Regions from separate parts of the Allobosea sp. F3-2 genome, predicted to be linked through region 1. Evidence: riboswitches for the same ligand, from Rfam matches in the RefSeq annotation. Region 1 holds a riboswitch; the other holds the start of a gene.

Region 1 (7,047 bases):
AAAGACTCGGCATCGCAACGCCTGCGAACCGCCTGCTGACGGTGATCGTCAAGCTGATGGAAGAGGGCAACCAAGACTAAGGGAAACACCCCGCTCGTCGCGGGCTGCCGCTTCAATACGGCGTTAGCTTCTGAAGCTGCCGGTTTAGCCTAACCTCCACAGGAGTAGCCGGCTCAGGCCGGCAGCTAGAGCATGCTGCGTTTTCACGGAAGCGCGGGTCATCCCGGCCGGAGCCCTCGGGTCCGATCTTCGATCGGCCCAAGGATAAACTCCGCAGAGAGCCGGGATCCATGCCTGAACCTGGACCGGAAACGCTCCGGCATGGATCCCGGGTCAAGCCCGGGATGACGGCGTGTTTCCGCATAAAATCAGCAGGCTCTAGAGCATTTTCGAGCGAAGTGGACACCGGTTCGCGTGAAGAAAATACGATAAAACAAAGATTTGAAGCATTTCCGCGATTCGGAGAAACGCGGAAATGCTCTAGAACTCGATGCCCTGCTGCGCCTTCACACCAGCGGTGAAGTGGTGCTTCACCAGCGTCATCTCGGTGACGAGATCGGCCGCCTCGATCAGCTCCGGCTTGGCGTTGCGGCCGGTGACGACGACGTGCAGGTCGGGGCGGCGAGCGACCAGCGTCGCCACGACATCGGCGAGCGGCAGATAGTCGTAGCGCAGGGCGATGTTGAGTTCGTCGAGCACCAGCAGCCTGATCTCGGGATCGGCCATCAGTTCTTTTGCCTTGGCGAAGGCGCGTTCGGCGGCAGCGATGTCACGGAGCTTGTCCTGCGTCTCCCAGGTGAAGCCTTCGCCCATGCTGTGCCAGCTCACCTGATCGCCGAAGGCTTCGAGCGCCTTGCGCTCCCCGGTCGACCAGGCGCCCTTGATGAACTGCACCACGCCGATGCGCCAGCCATGGCCGAGCGCGCGCAGGATCAGGCCGAACGCCGCCGTCGACTTGCCCTTGCCGGGGCCGGTGTTGACGATGAGCAGCCCCTTCTCCAGCGTCTTGGAGGCGACCTCGGCGTCCTGCACCGCCTTGCGCTTCTCCATCTTCGCCTTGTGGCGGGCAGCTTCGTCGTCGGTCGTCGCCATCATCTCGCTCGTCCTACTTCACCTGCATCGGCAATCCGGCGACCATGAAGACCACGCGGCCTGCGCGCGCCGCAAGCGCCTGATGCAACCGCCCCGCCTCGTCGCGGAAGCGGCGGGCGAGCGCGTTCTCCGGCACGATGCCGAGGCCGACCTCGTTGCCGACCAGCACGAGCGGCGCGGATATGCGCTCGCAGGCGGCGATGAGGGCCTCTCGCGCGGCGGCCGTATCGCGCTCCGCAAGGATGAGATTGGTCAGCCAAAGCGTCAGGCAATCGACCAGGATCGGCCGGCCGGCCGGCTGGGCGGCGATCGCATCGGCCAGATCGAGCGGCGCATCGACCGTCTGCCAACCCGTGGGCCGGCGCGCCCGATGCTCGGCGATCCGCTCCCGCATCTCCTCGTCATAGGCCTGCGCGGTCGCAATGTAGCTCCAGGGCGCCGGGTAAGCCTCGATCAACGCCTCGGCATGATGGCTCTTGCCGGAGCGGGCGCCGCCGAGGACGAGGGTGAGGTTGGGCAATTCCATCGAAAAGTCCTCAGCCGTCATGCTCGGGCTCGACCCGAGCATCTCCTGCAAGAGATTCTCGGGTCTGCGCTTCGCTTCGCCCGAGAATGACGGCGCACTGCATTGCACAGCTGCGCGGTGATGGCTAATGATGATCGGTGACGGTGCCTCCGCGAGGAGGTGAAAAGGGAACGCGGTGAAACGCCGCGGCTGCCCCCGCAACTGTAAGCGGATGTCTTTCGCCATCGGCCACTGGAGCGTTCGCTCCGGGAAGGCGGCAAAGGGCGCCAAATCCGCGAGCCAGGAGACCTGCCGTCGACCCGCAATGATCCAACCGGCTGCCGGCGGGGCGGCCACGGAGAGCCTTATGAACACCGCTTCGGTTTCCACCACCCAGCTCAGCGTCTCGGAGCGCGTCAAGGCGGTCGCCGCCGCGCTCGTGATCGGCGTCGCGCTGATCTACACCACCGGCTTCGCGGCCTCGACGAACGTCCACAACGCCGCGCACGATACCCGTCACGGCCTCGCCTTCCCCTGCCACTGAGGGAAAGCATCCATGGTCACGCGTGTTCTCACGGTCAGCATCCTGGCCGGGCTTCTGGCTGGGCTGATCGTCGCCGCCCTCCAGCATGTCACCACCACCCCGCTGATCCTCAAGGCCGAGACCTATGAGGCGGCGCTGCGCCTGAAGGCGCCGACGCTCGCCGCTTTCGACGGCGAGGCCCGGATCATCCTTGCGCACGGCCCCACAGGCGACGCGCCCGGCCACGACCATGCCGAGTGGAAGCCGCAGGACGGCCTCCAGCGCACGCTCTTCACCAGCGCGGTGACGATCGCGAGCGCGATCGGCTTCGCGGCGCTGCTGCTCGCGGGCATGATCGCGGCCGGCGACACCATCGATCAGCGCAGCGCCCTGGTCTGGGGCGCCTGCGGCTTCCTCGCGCTCGGGCTCGCCCCGGCAATGGGGCTCGCTCCGGAATTGCCGGGCGCCGCCTCCGCCGCGCTGGAGCAGCGCCAGCTCTGGTGGCTCGCGACCGCCATCGCCACGGCGCTCGGGCTTTTCCTGTTCCTGCGCTTCGAGCAGCCCTGGCTCAAGCTCCTGGCCGTAGTCGTGATCCTGCTGCCGCATGTCATCGGCGCCCCGCATCCGGCCGCGCCGGAGAGCAAGGTCCCAGCCGAAGTCGCGGCGCATTTCGCGGCGCTGTCCCTCGGCATCCAGGCCGCGCTCTGGCTCGTCACCGCCTTCATGGTCGGCGTGCTCTGGCCCTGGGCCAGCCGCCGCACCGCCTTAGCGCGCTGAAGGCAGCGGGGCCCATCGGCCCCGCGCGAAAGGCAAGCCATGTCCGAGGGCGACCTCACCATCCATGTCTGCACAGCCTGCAGACGGGCGCGCGCCGATCTCCCGGAAGGTTACGACCAGCCGGGGCTGGCGCTCGCCGAGGCGCTTGCCGAGCGCCTCACCAACAAGGGCAGCGCGATCCCCGTGCTGCCCGTCGAATGCCTCGCCGTCTGCAAGCGGCCCTGCACCATCGCGCTCAGCGCCGACGGCAAATGGACCTATCTGATCGGCGACCTCGATACTGAAACCCATCTCGACGAGATCGTCGGCGCGGCACAGGCCTATGCCGCCAGCGCCAACGGCATCGTTCCCTGGAAAGAGCGGCCCCAGTCCTTCCGCAAGGGCGTGGTCGCGCGCGTGCCGCCTTTGCCGGCGCGCCAGCAAGGATGACCTCATGAACGCTCCGCAGACCGCCAACCTCGGCAAGACGCCCTGCACGATCATCACCGGCTTCCTCGGCGCCGGTAAGACGACGCTGGTGCGCCATCTCCTCGAGAACGCCGAGGGCAAGAGGCTCGCCGTGCTCGTCAACGAGTTCGGCGATCTCGGCTTCGACGGCGAGTTCCTGAAAGGCTGCGGCATCGCCGGCTGCAGCGACGAGGACGTGGTCGAGCTGCCCAATGGCTGCATCTGTTGCACCGTCGCCGATGATTTCGTGCCGGCGCTGGAGAAGCTGCTGAATCGGCCGAACCCGCCCGAGCACATCCTGATCGAGACCTCCGGCCTCGCTTTGCCGAAGCCGCTGGTGCAGGCCTTCAACTGGCCGGCGATCCGCTCCCGCGTCACGGTCGACGGCGTCATCGCCGTGGTCGACGGGCCGGCGGTGGCCGAGGGCCAGTTCGTGGATGACCCCGAGTCGCTCGCGGCGCAGAAGGCGGCCGATGCGTCGGTCGAGCACGACAATCCGCTGGAGGAGGTGTTCGAGGACCAGATCCTCTGCGCCGATCTGATCCTGCTCAACAAGAGCGACCTCGTCGACGAGGCCGGCCGGGCCCGGGTCAAGGCCGAGATCGCCGAGCATCTGCCCAAGGCGATCAAGATCGTCGAGACCGCCCATGGCAAGGTCGAGCCGGCGCTGATCGTGGGCTTGGGCGCCGCCGCCGAGAGCGACCTCGCGGCCCGCCCCTCGCATCACGGCGAGGGCGAGCATGATCACGACCATGACGATTTCGACTCCATCGCCGTGCCCCTGCCGGCGGGTCTCACGCCCGAGGAGCTGTCGGCGCGCGTCGCCAAAGCGGCCGAGGCCGAGGGCGTGCTGCGGCTCAAGGGCTTCACCGCCGTGCCGGGCAAGCCGATGCGGCTCGTCGTGCAGGGTGTCGGCCGGCGCGTCGGGCATCATTTCGACCGGCCCTGGGGCGCGAGCGAACCGCGCGACGGGCGCCTCACCGTGATCGGCCTCAAAGGCTTCGACCTGAAGGCCGTGGAAGCGGCCCTCGCGGGGGCGTAACATCGACCGATGCACCTTCTCCCGACCAGCGAGATCAGGCTCGACGATGGCGAAGACGCCGTCGATCTCGCCCTGTCGCCGGGAGATGTGCTCGTCCTCTCCTTCACCGACAGCGACCTTTCGGCGCTGGCGGTGGTGGCAGATGACGGCAGCCTGTCGGTGCGGCTCGCGCCGCTCAGGCGACTGAAGCATCCGCTCTCGGTCGATGTCCTGATCGAGAAGACGGCGGCGCAGTGCCGCTTCGTGCTGGTGCGCTGCCTCGGCGGGCTCGATTACTGGCGCTACGGCATCGAGCAGCTCGGCGCAGCCTGCCGCGAGCGTGGCATTCCGCTCGTAATCCTGCCCGGCGACGAGCGCGACGATCCAAGATTGGGCGAGCACGCGACCGTGCCGGCGGAGTTCGCGGCCGAGCTGCTAGCCTATTTCCAGGCTGGCGGCGGCGCGGAGAACATGCGCCGGCTGCTGGGGTTGATTGGGCGGTATCTGGCAGAGCTTAAGCCCTCATCCGCCTGCCGGCACCTTCTCCCCCGAGGGGAGAAGGAAGCAGACATGCCCGTCTCGCCCTTCTCCCCTCGGGGGAGAAGGTGGCTCGGCGAAGCCGAGACGGATGAGGGCCGGCGCGACGCTCCCGACCTCGCGCCCGTCCCATTGCCGTCTTTCTTTGCACTTGGCGCCGATGGTCTCCCGCTGCCCTGGCGCGATGCACTCGCCGCCCTGCCCGCCGACCGGCCGCTGGCACCGATCCTGCTCTACCGCTCCGGCGTCGCCGCCGGCGACACGGCAATGGCCGAGGCGATTACCGCCGCCCTCGCCGCCCGCAGCCTCGCGCCCCTTCCGCTCGCGCTGACCAGCCTGAAGGACCCCGCCGTCACAGCCGAACTCGCCGCGCTGATCGCGACGCGCAGACCGGAACTGATCGTCACCACTACCGCGTTCTCCGCCCGCGAAGGCGCCGATTTCGTGCTCGACGCCGCCGATTGCCCGATCCTGCAGGCCATGCCCGTCGGCAGTCCGCGCGAAGCCTGGGAAGCCTCGCCGCGCGGTCTTTCGGCGGCCGACCTCGCCATGCAGGTCGCGCTACCGGAGTTCGACGGGCGGATCGGCGCCATTCCAGTGGCCTTCAAGGCGGAGGAGAACGACCCGGCGATCGGGCTCAGCGTCCGCCGGCTCGTGCCTGATGCGGACGGTGTCTCTGCGCTCGCCGATCTCGCGGCGGGCTGGGTCGCTCTGGCCCGGAAGCCAGCGGCAGAGCGTCGGTTGGCGTTGGTGATGTCGGACTATCCCGCGCGCGGCGGGCGGGCCGGCTTCGCCGTCGGGCTCGATACGCCGGCGAGCGTGACCGCGATCCGGAAGCTATTGGCGGGAGCGGGATATTCCGTCGATCTCCCCTCCTCGGTCATCCCGGGCGACCCACCGGGTCCGACCTTCGGTCGGCCCGATGGCAGGCTCCGGGAGACCTGGGATCCATGCCTGAGCGCTTCCGATAAAGGTTCAGGCATGGATCCCGGATCGTCGCCGCTGACGCGGCTTGTCCGGGATGACGGTGCGGATTTGGATGAGGGGGCTCGCTTGATGGCAGCCCTCACCGCAGGCCCGGCCGGCCTGAGTCTCCCGCTCACCACCTATCGCACCTGGCTCGCCAACATCCCCGCCGCCGCCCGCGAAACACTGCTGGCCGCACACGGCGCCCCCGACGCCGACCCCGCCTGCCACGACGGCGCCTTCCGCTTCCGCGCCGTGCGCTACGGCCAACTCACCGTCGCCCTGCAGCCGCCACGCGATGCCGCGCCCGACAGCAAGGCGCGCTATCACGATCCCGACGCGCCGCCGGGCCACGCCTATCTCGCCTTCTATCTCGCACTGCGCGAGCCCGAAGCCATCGACGCGCTGATCCACCTCGGCACGCACGGCACCACCGAATGGCTCCCCGGCAAGGCCGTGGCGCTCTCGGCTGGCTGCTGGCCGCGCCTCGCCGTCGGCGGTCTGCCGGTGATCTACCCCTATGTCGTCGACGATCCCGGCGAGGCGGCTCCCGCCAAGCGGCGGCTTTCGGCCGTCACGCTCGGCCATCTGCCGCCGCCGCTGGCCGAAGCGGATGCGGCCGGCGAAACCGCGCTATTGCGCGACCTCGTCGAGGAGTTCTCGCAGGCGCAGGTGCTCGATCCGCGCCGGGCTGACATCGTCGCCGCCGAAATCCGCGCGCGCGCCGAGGCGAGCGGGCTCGCCACGTCCTGCGGCGTCGCGCCCGACATGGAGATGAATGAGGCGCTGACGCGGCTCGACGCTCATCTCTGCGACATCGCCGAGCTGCCCTTCCGCGACGGCTTGCATGTCTTCGGCCATTCCGACGCCGACCCGGCCTCCGCGCGCAACGAGCGCGAAAACCTGCTCGCCGCGCTCGATGGTCGCTTCGTCCCGCCCGGCCCGGCCGGCGCGCCGCATCGCGGCCGGCCGGACGTGCTGCCGACCGGGCGCAATCTCTCGACCCTCGATCCACGCGCGATCCCGACGCGCGCTGCGACCCGGCTCGGCAAGCTGGCGGCGCAGGCAGTGGTTTCGCGCCATCTGCAGGAGCATGGCGACTATCCGCGCCGGATCGTCATGGATCTCTGGGCCTCCCCCACCCTGCGCTCGGGCGGCGAGGACATCGCCCGTGCGCTG
Region 2 (7,047 bases), 1.6 Mb from region 1:
TGGAATGAGGTCTCTCATGAACGACCTTTCTTTCCCGACCAGCAGCCACATTGATTTCAGGCAACTTGCGCGCGGCCTTGGAACGGTTGTAAATTACGCAAGCGGAGACGTGATCTTTCGAGAGAACGATCATCCAAATTGTGCCTATATTGTTTTGACAGGAAAAGTTGAAGTCAGTATTCGCGGAAAGGTTATAGAGCAGGTTATTGAGGGTAAGACATTCGGAATTATATCACTCATCGACCGGAAGCCGCGCTCTGCGACTGCAAAAGCGGTTGAGAACTCCGAAGTTGTCCTACTGGACTCGAGGCAGTTTCGTTTCATGATCGAAACCACGCCAAACTTTGTCTGGTATGTGCTCGGCGAAGTTGTTGATCGGCTACGAGCAACGAACTCCGCGCTCTAGAGCACGCCCCGATCTGACTGCAACGCGTTCTCTCACTTAAGTTTAGAAACGGATTCGCCGATCAGGTTGTTTCAACCTGATCGGATCCGGCTCTAGGCTCAGGACCTATTAAATTGGTTTGATCTGTGATTCACGGTGTCTGGGAGGATGCCGTGATGGGTGATTTGTTTTTGCTGAGCGAGCGCCAGATGGCGAGGATATCGCCGCATTTTCCGCTCTCGCATGGCGTGCCGCGGGTCGACGATCGTCGCGTGGTGAGCGGCATCGTCTACGTCATCCGCAACGGCCTGCAGTGGAAGGACGCGCCCAAGGACTATGGCCCGCACAAGACGCTCTATAACCGCTTCATCCGCTGGAGCCGGCTCGGCGTCTTCGACCGCATCTTCGCCGGTCTTGCCGGCGAAGGGCCGAAGCCGGAGCGGATCATGATCGACGCGACGCATCTGAAGGCGCACCGCACGGCGGCGAGCCTGCTCAAAAAGGGGCTCTTCCCCGTCGTATCGGGCGCACCAAGGGCGGGCTGAACTCCAAGCTCCACACCGTCTGCGACGATACCGGCCGCCCGATCATCATGCTGCTCTCGGAAGGCCAGATGAGCGACCACAAGGGCGCAAGCCTCGTGCTCGTGGCCCTGCCGCCAGCCAAAACCCTCATCGCCGATCGCGGCTACGACAGCGCCGCGTTCCGCCAGGCGCTGGTCGCCAAAGGCATCGAACCCTGCATTCCATCGAGCAGAAGCCGGAAAACCCCTTATCCCTACGACAAGACGCTCTATCGCCAGCGCCACAAGGTCGAGAACCTCTTCGCCAAGCTCAAAGACTGGCGGCGCATCGCCACACGCTACGACCGATGCGCCCACACCTTCTTCTCGGCAATCTGTATCGCCGCTACCGTCATCTTCTGGCTCTGATCAACGAGTCCTGAGCCTAGACTGCAGCCATGGAGCAGTATGTCTTCGCTTCGTCGCCGGCATTCTGCCCAAGCTGAGGGCGGGCGGATGTTCTCGCAGCGAGGACGCCCCCGCTTCCAGTCTGTTCAAGTAAAGAATTTGGCCGGCGCTCACGCGTCCCGCCAGCACCATCTTCTCTGCGAATGCTGCTAGAGCATGCTGATTTTACGCGGAACCGCGCCGTCATTCCGGGCTTGACCCGGAATCCATCGTAGAGCGCAGCGCCCTTCGATGGATTCCGGATCGGCGCTGCTATCGCGGCTTGTCCGGAATGACGGCGTGTTTCCACGAAAAGGAAGCAGGCTCTAACTGCTTCTCCAGCGCCCCGGCTCCCGCTGCCTTGCGGCCGCATCAAGAGCGCGGGTGAGCACTAAAGGATCGGTCTCCGTGGCGCCCGCACCGAGCGACCTTTGTACCATGACGCTGTCGGACCACCGGCCATAGCGGTAAGCGACGCCCGGCAACAGGCCCACGCGGGCGAAGCCGAAACGCTCGTGCAGCGCTAGCGAAGCGGCGTTCTCCGCATCGATATAGCCAATCATCTGGCGAAAGCCTGCCGCCGCGCATGCGTCGATCAACGCCTGTATCAGCATCCGGCCAATGCCGCGGCCGAGATGCTCGTGATGGACGTAGATCGAGTGCTTCACCGTGAAGCGGTAGGCCGGCCGCTTGCGGAAGAGCACGACATAGGCGTAGCCGACGACCTTGCCGCCACTGGTCGCCACCAGGTGCGGCAGCTTGCGGTTGCGCAGGTTCTTGCGCCGGTCGCGCAGATCGTCCGGCTGCGGCGTCCCGGTGTCCTCGACACCCGCCTCGATGCCGCGGCGGATATGCCGGCGATAGATCGCCAGCATGGGCTCGACATCGTCGTCACGAGAGGGGCGGATGACAATCGACGCTTCGTTCTCCATGAGTTGTCGACGTCTTCAGCCCTGCGCCTGCTCGCTGGCGACATAGGTGTAGAGCCGCACCTGCCCGGCGGGATCGATCTCGCGATAGAGGCCCTGGATTTCGACGTCGAAGCCCGGGAAAGCGTTGAAGCTCGCCTCGAACATCTTGAGATAGTCGATCATCGGCTTGGCCCGCTCGGTCAGCCGCTCGCCCGGAACGATGGTGGCGATGCCGGGCGGGTAGACGACGAAGGGCGTCACCGCGATGCGGCCATCGATGGCGTCGATCGGCAGATAGTCGACATCGTTGCGCACGAGGCAGCGAGCCGCGTCATGCGGCGACATCGCCATCTCCGGCAGGTGCTCGGGCGAGAACTGCCGGTTCTGCAGCGCACTGACATCGTGCTCGCGGAAGAAGCGGTGCATCTCACCGCACAGATCACGCAGCCGCACGCCGCCATAGCGGCCCGGCCGGCGCCGGTAGAACTCCGGAATCGCCTCTTCCAGCAGGGCGTTGTCGTCATGCAGCTTCTTGAAAGCGACGAGGCCGCTGATCAGCGTGCCGGCCTTGCTGGCCTCGACGCCCGGCGTCAGCAGGAAGAGCAGCGAATTGAGATCGTTCTTCTCGGCGACGATCCGGTTCTCGCGCAGGAACTGCGCAACGATCGGAGCGGGGATGCCGTGCTCGGCATAGGCGCCGGTCTCGCGGTCGAAGCCGGGCGTCAGCAGGGTCAGCTTGTTGGGGTCGGTCATGGCGAAGCCCCGCTGCATCTGCGTGAAGCCGTGCCAGCTCGCATGGGGCGCCAGCTGCCAATAAGCCGGGTTGCTCGCAAGCTGATCTGTCGCAACCATCTCCCAGGCGACGTCGTGCACTGCACCCTCGCGCGAGGCGTCGGCGATGCTGACCCGGTCCGGCACGAAAGGCTCGAAGAACCAGCGCCGCTCGGGCCGGATCTCCTTCTCCTCGAACTCGCGCCGCACGGCCCGGATCTTCTTGCGCAGCTCGATGCCGAGCCGGATCGTGTCGTCCCAGAGCACCTCGCCCGAACGCCCCTTCATCATCTGCGCGCCGACGTCGAGCGAGGCGAACAGCGGATAGAACGGCGAGGTCGAGGCGTATTGCATGAAGCTCTCGTTGAAGCGCCGGTGCTCGACGCGCCGCTTCTGGCCCTTGATGTGCCTGTCCTTGATGTGGATCTGCGAGGCCTGGCTGAAGCTCGCGAGCTGCTTATGGGTCGATTGCGTCGCGATGATGCCGGGCGAATCCGGCCCCAGCCCCGAAAGCCCCATGGCGAAGCGGCCCGCATAGAGCGGATGGAACTTCATGAAGCCGGCCCAGGCTTCGTCGAACAGGATGTATTCGCAGAGATGCCCGATGCGATCGAGGATCATCTGCGCGCTGTGGATCGTTCCGTCATAGGTGCACTGCTCGACCACGGCGACGCGGAACGGGCGCGGCTTCTTCCAGGCGTCCGGGTCCTTGACCAGAGGGTTGGTGCGGATGCGCTCACGCAGCGCCTCCTCGTCGAAGCTCTCCCAGCGCATCGGGCCGATCAGGCCCCAGGCATTGCGCACTGTGGGGATATAGACCGGGATGCCGCCGGCGATCAGCAGTGCGCCGTGATGCGCGGCCTTGTGGTTGTTGCGGTCGAACAAGACGAGGTCGCCGTCCGAGACCAGCGCGGCGAGCGCGATCTTATTGGAGGTCGAGGTGCCGTTCAGGACGAAATAGGTCTTCTCCGCTCCGAAGATCTGCGCCGCTTCCTTCTGCGCCTTCAGGGCCGGGCCCTCATGGGTCAGCAGGTCGCCGAGGTCGAGCACGGAATTGTCGAGGTCGTCACGGAAGACGGCTTCGCCGAGATGCTCCATGAAGACGCGGCCGATCGGACTGCGGCTGTAGAAGACGCCGCCATTATGTCCCGGGCAGGTCCAGAGATGGTTGCCTTCCTCGGCATAGTCGACGAGCGCGCCGAAGAACGGCGTCTTCAGGGTCTCGGCATATTGCTTCAGACGGCTGATCAGGCTCTTGGCGATGAAGGGCGGGGTCTCTTCCGAGAGGAAGATGTAGCCGTCGATGAAGTCGAGCACCTCGACCGGCACGTCCTCGAAGCGCTTGCGGCGGATCAGCAGGATAATCGGGAAATCGAGGCCGCGACGGCGCATCAGGTTGATCAGCGCAGCGGTCTTGCCCTCGAGGCCCTTCTTGCCCCAGTCGACCACCATGCAGCCGATGGCCGCATCGGTCTGGACCGCGATCTCGGCATCCTCGAGCTTGCGGGCCTTGACGACCTCGAAGCCCGAGCGCTCGATCTCCTCGATGATCTGGTTGAAACGGATCCCTTCGAGGTCCTCGGCGTCGAAGTTCGGCGTCGCGAACAGGAAGGTGAAGCGCCTGAAATAATCCATGCCGTCTCCGCTGGCGTGAACTCGCAACAGTGAGTGAATCTTGCGACAATCCGGCGACTAACGATCTAGCCACATCTGCTGCCGGAATCACATCCCGGCCGTGGGCAAACGCTCAGCAGACAACCGAAGTTCGGTCTTCAGGGAACGAACCTTCCGCGGCGACCATAGCAGATGACTTGCTGTCTCCGCAGGGTGCCGAACCGGTTTGACGACGCCGCATTTCCGCCCTAATCCTCGCCGCGACGGTTCCCTCACGGGATCAAAAGGGAACGCGGTGCGGACGGATTTCCGCCCCATGCCGCGGCTGCCCCCGCAACTGTAAGCGGCGAGCCTTTCGCCAGACGCCACTGGGGCCTCGGACCTGGGAAGGCGGCGTGAAGGCACCGACCCGCGAGCCAGGAGACCTGCCGTCAGCCGTGGTCACACGCGAACACGTTCGGACGGGGTGCGCCGATCGCTGATTTGACTGTTTGCCGCCATCCGAGCGGCCGATGGGAGATCGCGTTCGCGGTGACGTGCCACTGACGTCAACACCCGAGGTCTCCATCGTGAACGTCTTCTCCCCAGCCGCCGGACGCGGCTGCCTGCTGCTTTGCGCCTCTCTCCTCGCCCTCGCCTGCTCTGCCCCTGCCCTGGCGCAAAGTGAGACCGGCCCGCTCTCCCTCGACGAGATCGTGGTCAGCGCCACCGGCACGCCGACCCCGGCACGCGAGATCGCGAGCTCCGTCACCGTCATCACCGCGAAGGATATCGAGCAGCAGCAGCGCCGCACCCTGCCGCAGGCGCTCGCCACCGTGCCGGGCATGAACATCGTGCAGACCGGTGGACCGGGCGGCCAGACCTCGGTCTTCATCCGCGGCACCAACTCCAACCACGTCAAGGTGCTGATCGACGGCATCGAGGCCAACGACCCCTCGACGCCGAACCGCTCCTTCGACTTCGGCTCGATGCTGACCGACGATATCGAGCGCATCGAGGTGCTGCGCGGCCCGCAGAGCGGCCTCTACGGCGCCAACGCGCTGGGCGGCGTGATCTCGATCACGACGAAGCGCGGTGAGGGACCGCCGAAGGCGACGGCGCGCGTCGAGGCCGGCTCCCACGGCACCTTCAACCAGTCGGCGGGCTTCAGCGGTGGCGACGACCGCTTCAGCTACGCCTTCAACGTCGCGCATTTCCGCACGGACACAACCGATGTGACGCCGCCGAACCTCGTGCCGCCGGGTCGACGCATCAACCCCAATGCCTTCGACAGCTACAACTATTCCGGCCGCGTCAGCGTCGCGCTCAGCGACACGCTGACGCTCAACTGGGTCGGCCGCTATCAGGAAGGGCAATTGCGCTATACCGGCGACACCGGCTTCCCAAGCCGGCCAGCACCCTATCGCTCGCTGCAGAACTATGCTCAGGCCTTCACCCGCAGCGAAGTCGTCTGGGATCCGTTCGGAGGACGCTTCGTCAACAGCTTCGGCGTCTCCTACACCAACCAGGACCGGGCAACGCGCACGGCCAAGGGCACGACCGGCATTCTCGGCCTGCCCAACGAAAACCTGGGCGAGCGCACCAAGATCGACTGGCGCGGCAATCTCGAGATCGCCAAGGGCCACAACCTGCTGATGGGCCTGCAATATGAGCGCGAACGGCTGGACACGACGGGCCTCGTCGCCTCCAACGGCAACAAGGCCGCCTATCTCGAATATCAGGGCAATATCCAGGATCGCTATTTCCTGGCCGCCAACATTCGCCATGACAACGACGACAGCTATGGCGGTCACACCACCTACCGCATCGCCCCCGCCGTCATCATTCCGGGAATGGAAACCAAGCTGAAGGCGAGCTACGGCACCGGCTTCAAGGCGCCGACGCTGAGCGAGCTCTTCATCGACTACCGCCCGGGCTTCAACTTCTACGGCAATCCGAACCTGAAGCCGGAGGAAAGCCGCGGCTGGGATGTCGGCTTCGAGCAGCCCCTATTCGACCGCAAGCTGCAGTTCGGTGCGACTTGGTTCCAGAACGACATCGACAACCTGATCGTTCAGAACACCGCGGGCACCTCCTATGCCAATATCGGCAAGGCCGAGACCAAGGGCGTCGAGGCCTTCGCTGCGTTGGAGATCTCGCCGCAATTCCGCATCCGCGCCGACTACACCTTCACCCTCGCCAAGGACGAGATCGACCGGCAGGAGCTGCTGCGCCGGCCGCGCCACAAGGCGAGCGCGACCGCGACATGGACGCCGACCGACAAGCTCACCCTCTCGGCGACGCTGCTCTATGTCGGCTCCTGGGTGGACGGCAATCGCGACTTCTCCGTCACCCGGATGAACGCGAAAGCCGCGACGCTGGTCAATCTCGCGGCCGAATACAAGGCGACCGACAAGGTCACCGTGTTCGGGCGGATC

The links. A riboswitch is a leader RNA that binds a small molecule or an ion and turns the genes downstream of it on or off. The one in region 1 is predicted to bind cobalamin.
Region 2: linked by a shared signal. The riboswitch ahead of FQV39_RS09285 (TonB-dependent receptor plug domain-containing protein) and the one ahead of FQV39_RS16490 (CbtB domain-containing protein) in region 1 are both predicted to bind cobalamin.

What each region holds. Positions count from the first base shown of each region.
Region 1 covers NZ_CP042331.1:3,578,776-3,585,822, forward strand. The annotation lists gene FQV39_RS16475 (ketopantoate reductase family protein) at 1-80, shown strand, start outside; gene cobO (cob(I)yrinic acid a,c-diamide adenosyltransferase) at 481-1,095, opposite strand; gene cobU (bifunctional adenosylcobinamide kinase/adenosylcobinamide-phosphate guanylyltransferase) at 1,106-1,639, opposite strand; cobalamin riboswitch at 1,743-1,928, shown strand; gene FQV39_RS16490 (CbtB domain-containing protein) at 1,965-2,141, shown strand; gene FQV39_RS16495 (CbtA family protein) at 2,154-2,897, shown strand; gene FQV39_RS16500 (DUF1636 family protein) at 2,937-3,326, shown strand; gene cobW (cobalamin biosynthesis protein CobW) at 3,331-4,386, shown strand; gene FQV39_RS16510 (cobaltochelatase subunit CobN) at 4,396-7,047, shown strand, end outside.
Region 2 covers NZ_CP042331.1:1,995,194-2,002,240, forward strand. The annotation lists gene FQV39_RS09265 (cyclic nucleotide-binding domain-containing protein) at 17-406, shown strand; one part of gene FQV39_RS09270 (IS5 family transposase) at 562-895, shown strand; one part of gene FQV39_RS09270 (IS5 family transposase) at 895-1,316, shown strand; gene FQV39_RS09275 (GNAT family N-acetyltransferase) at 1,661-2,266, opposite strand; gene FQV39_RS09280 (Orn/Lys/Arg family decarboxylase) at 2,282-4,651, opposite strand; cobalamin riboswitch at 4,879-5,077, shown strand; gene FQV39_RS09285 (TonB-dependent receptor plug domain-containing protein) at 5,200-7,047, shown strand, end outside.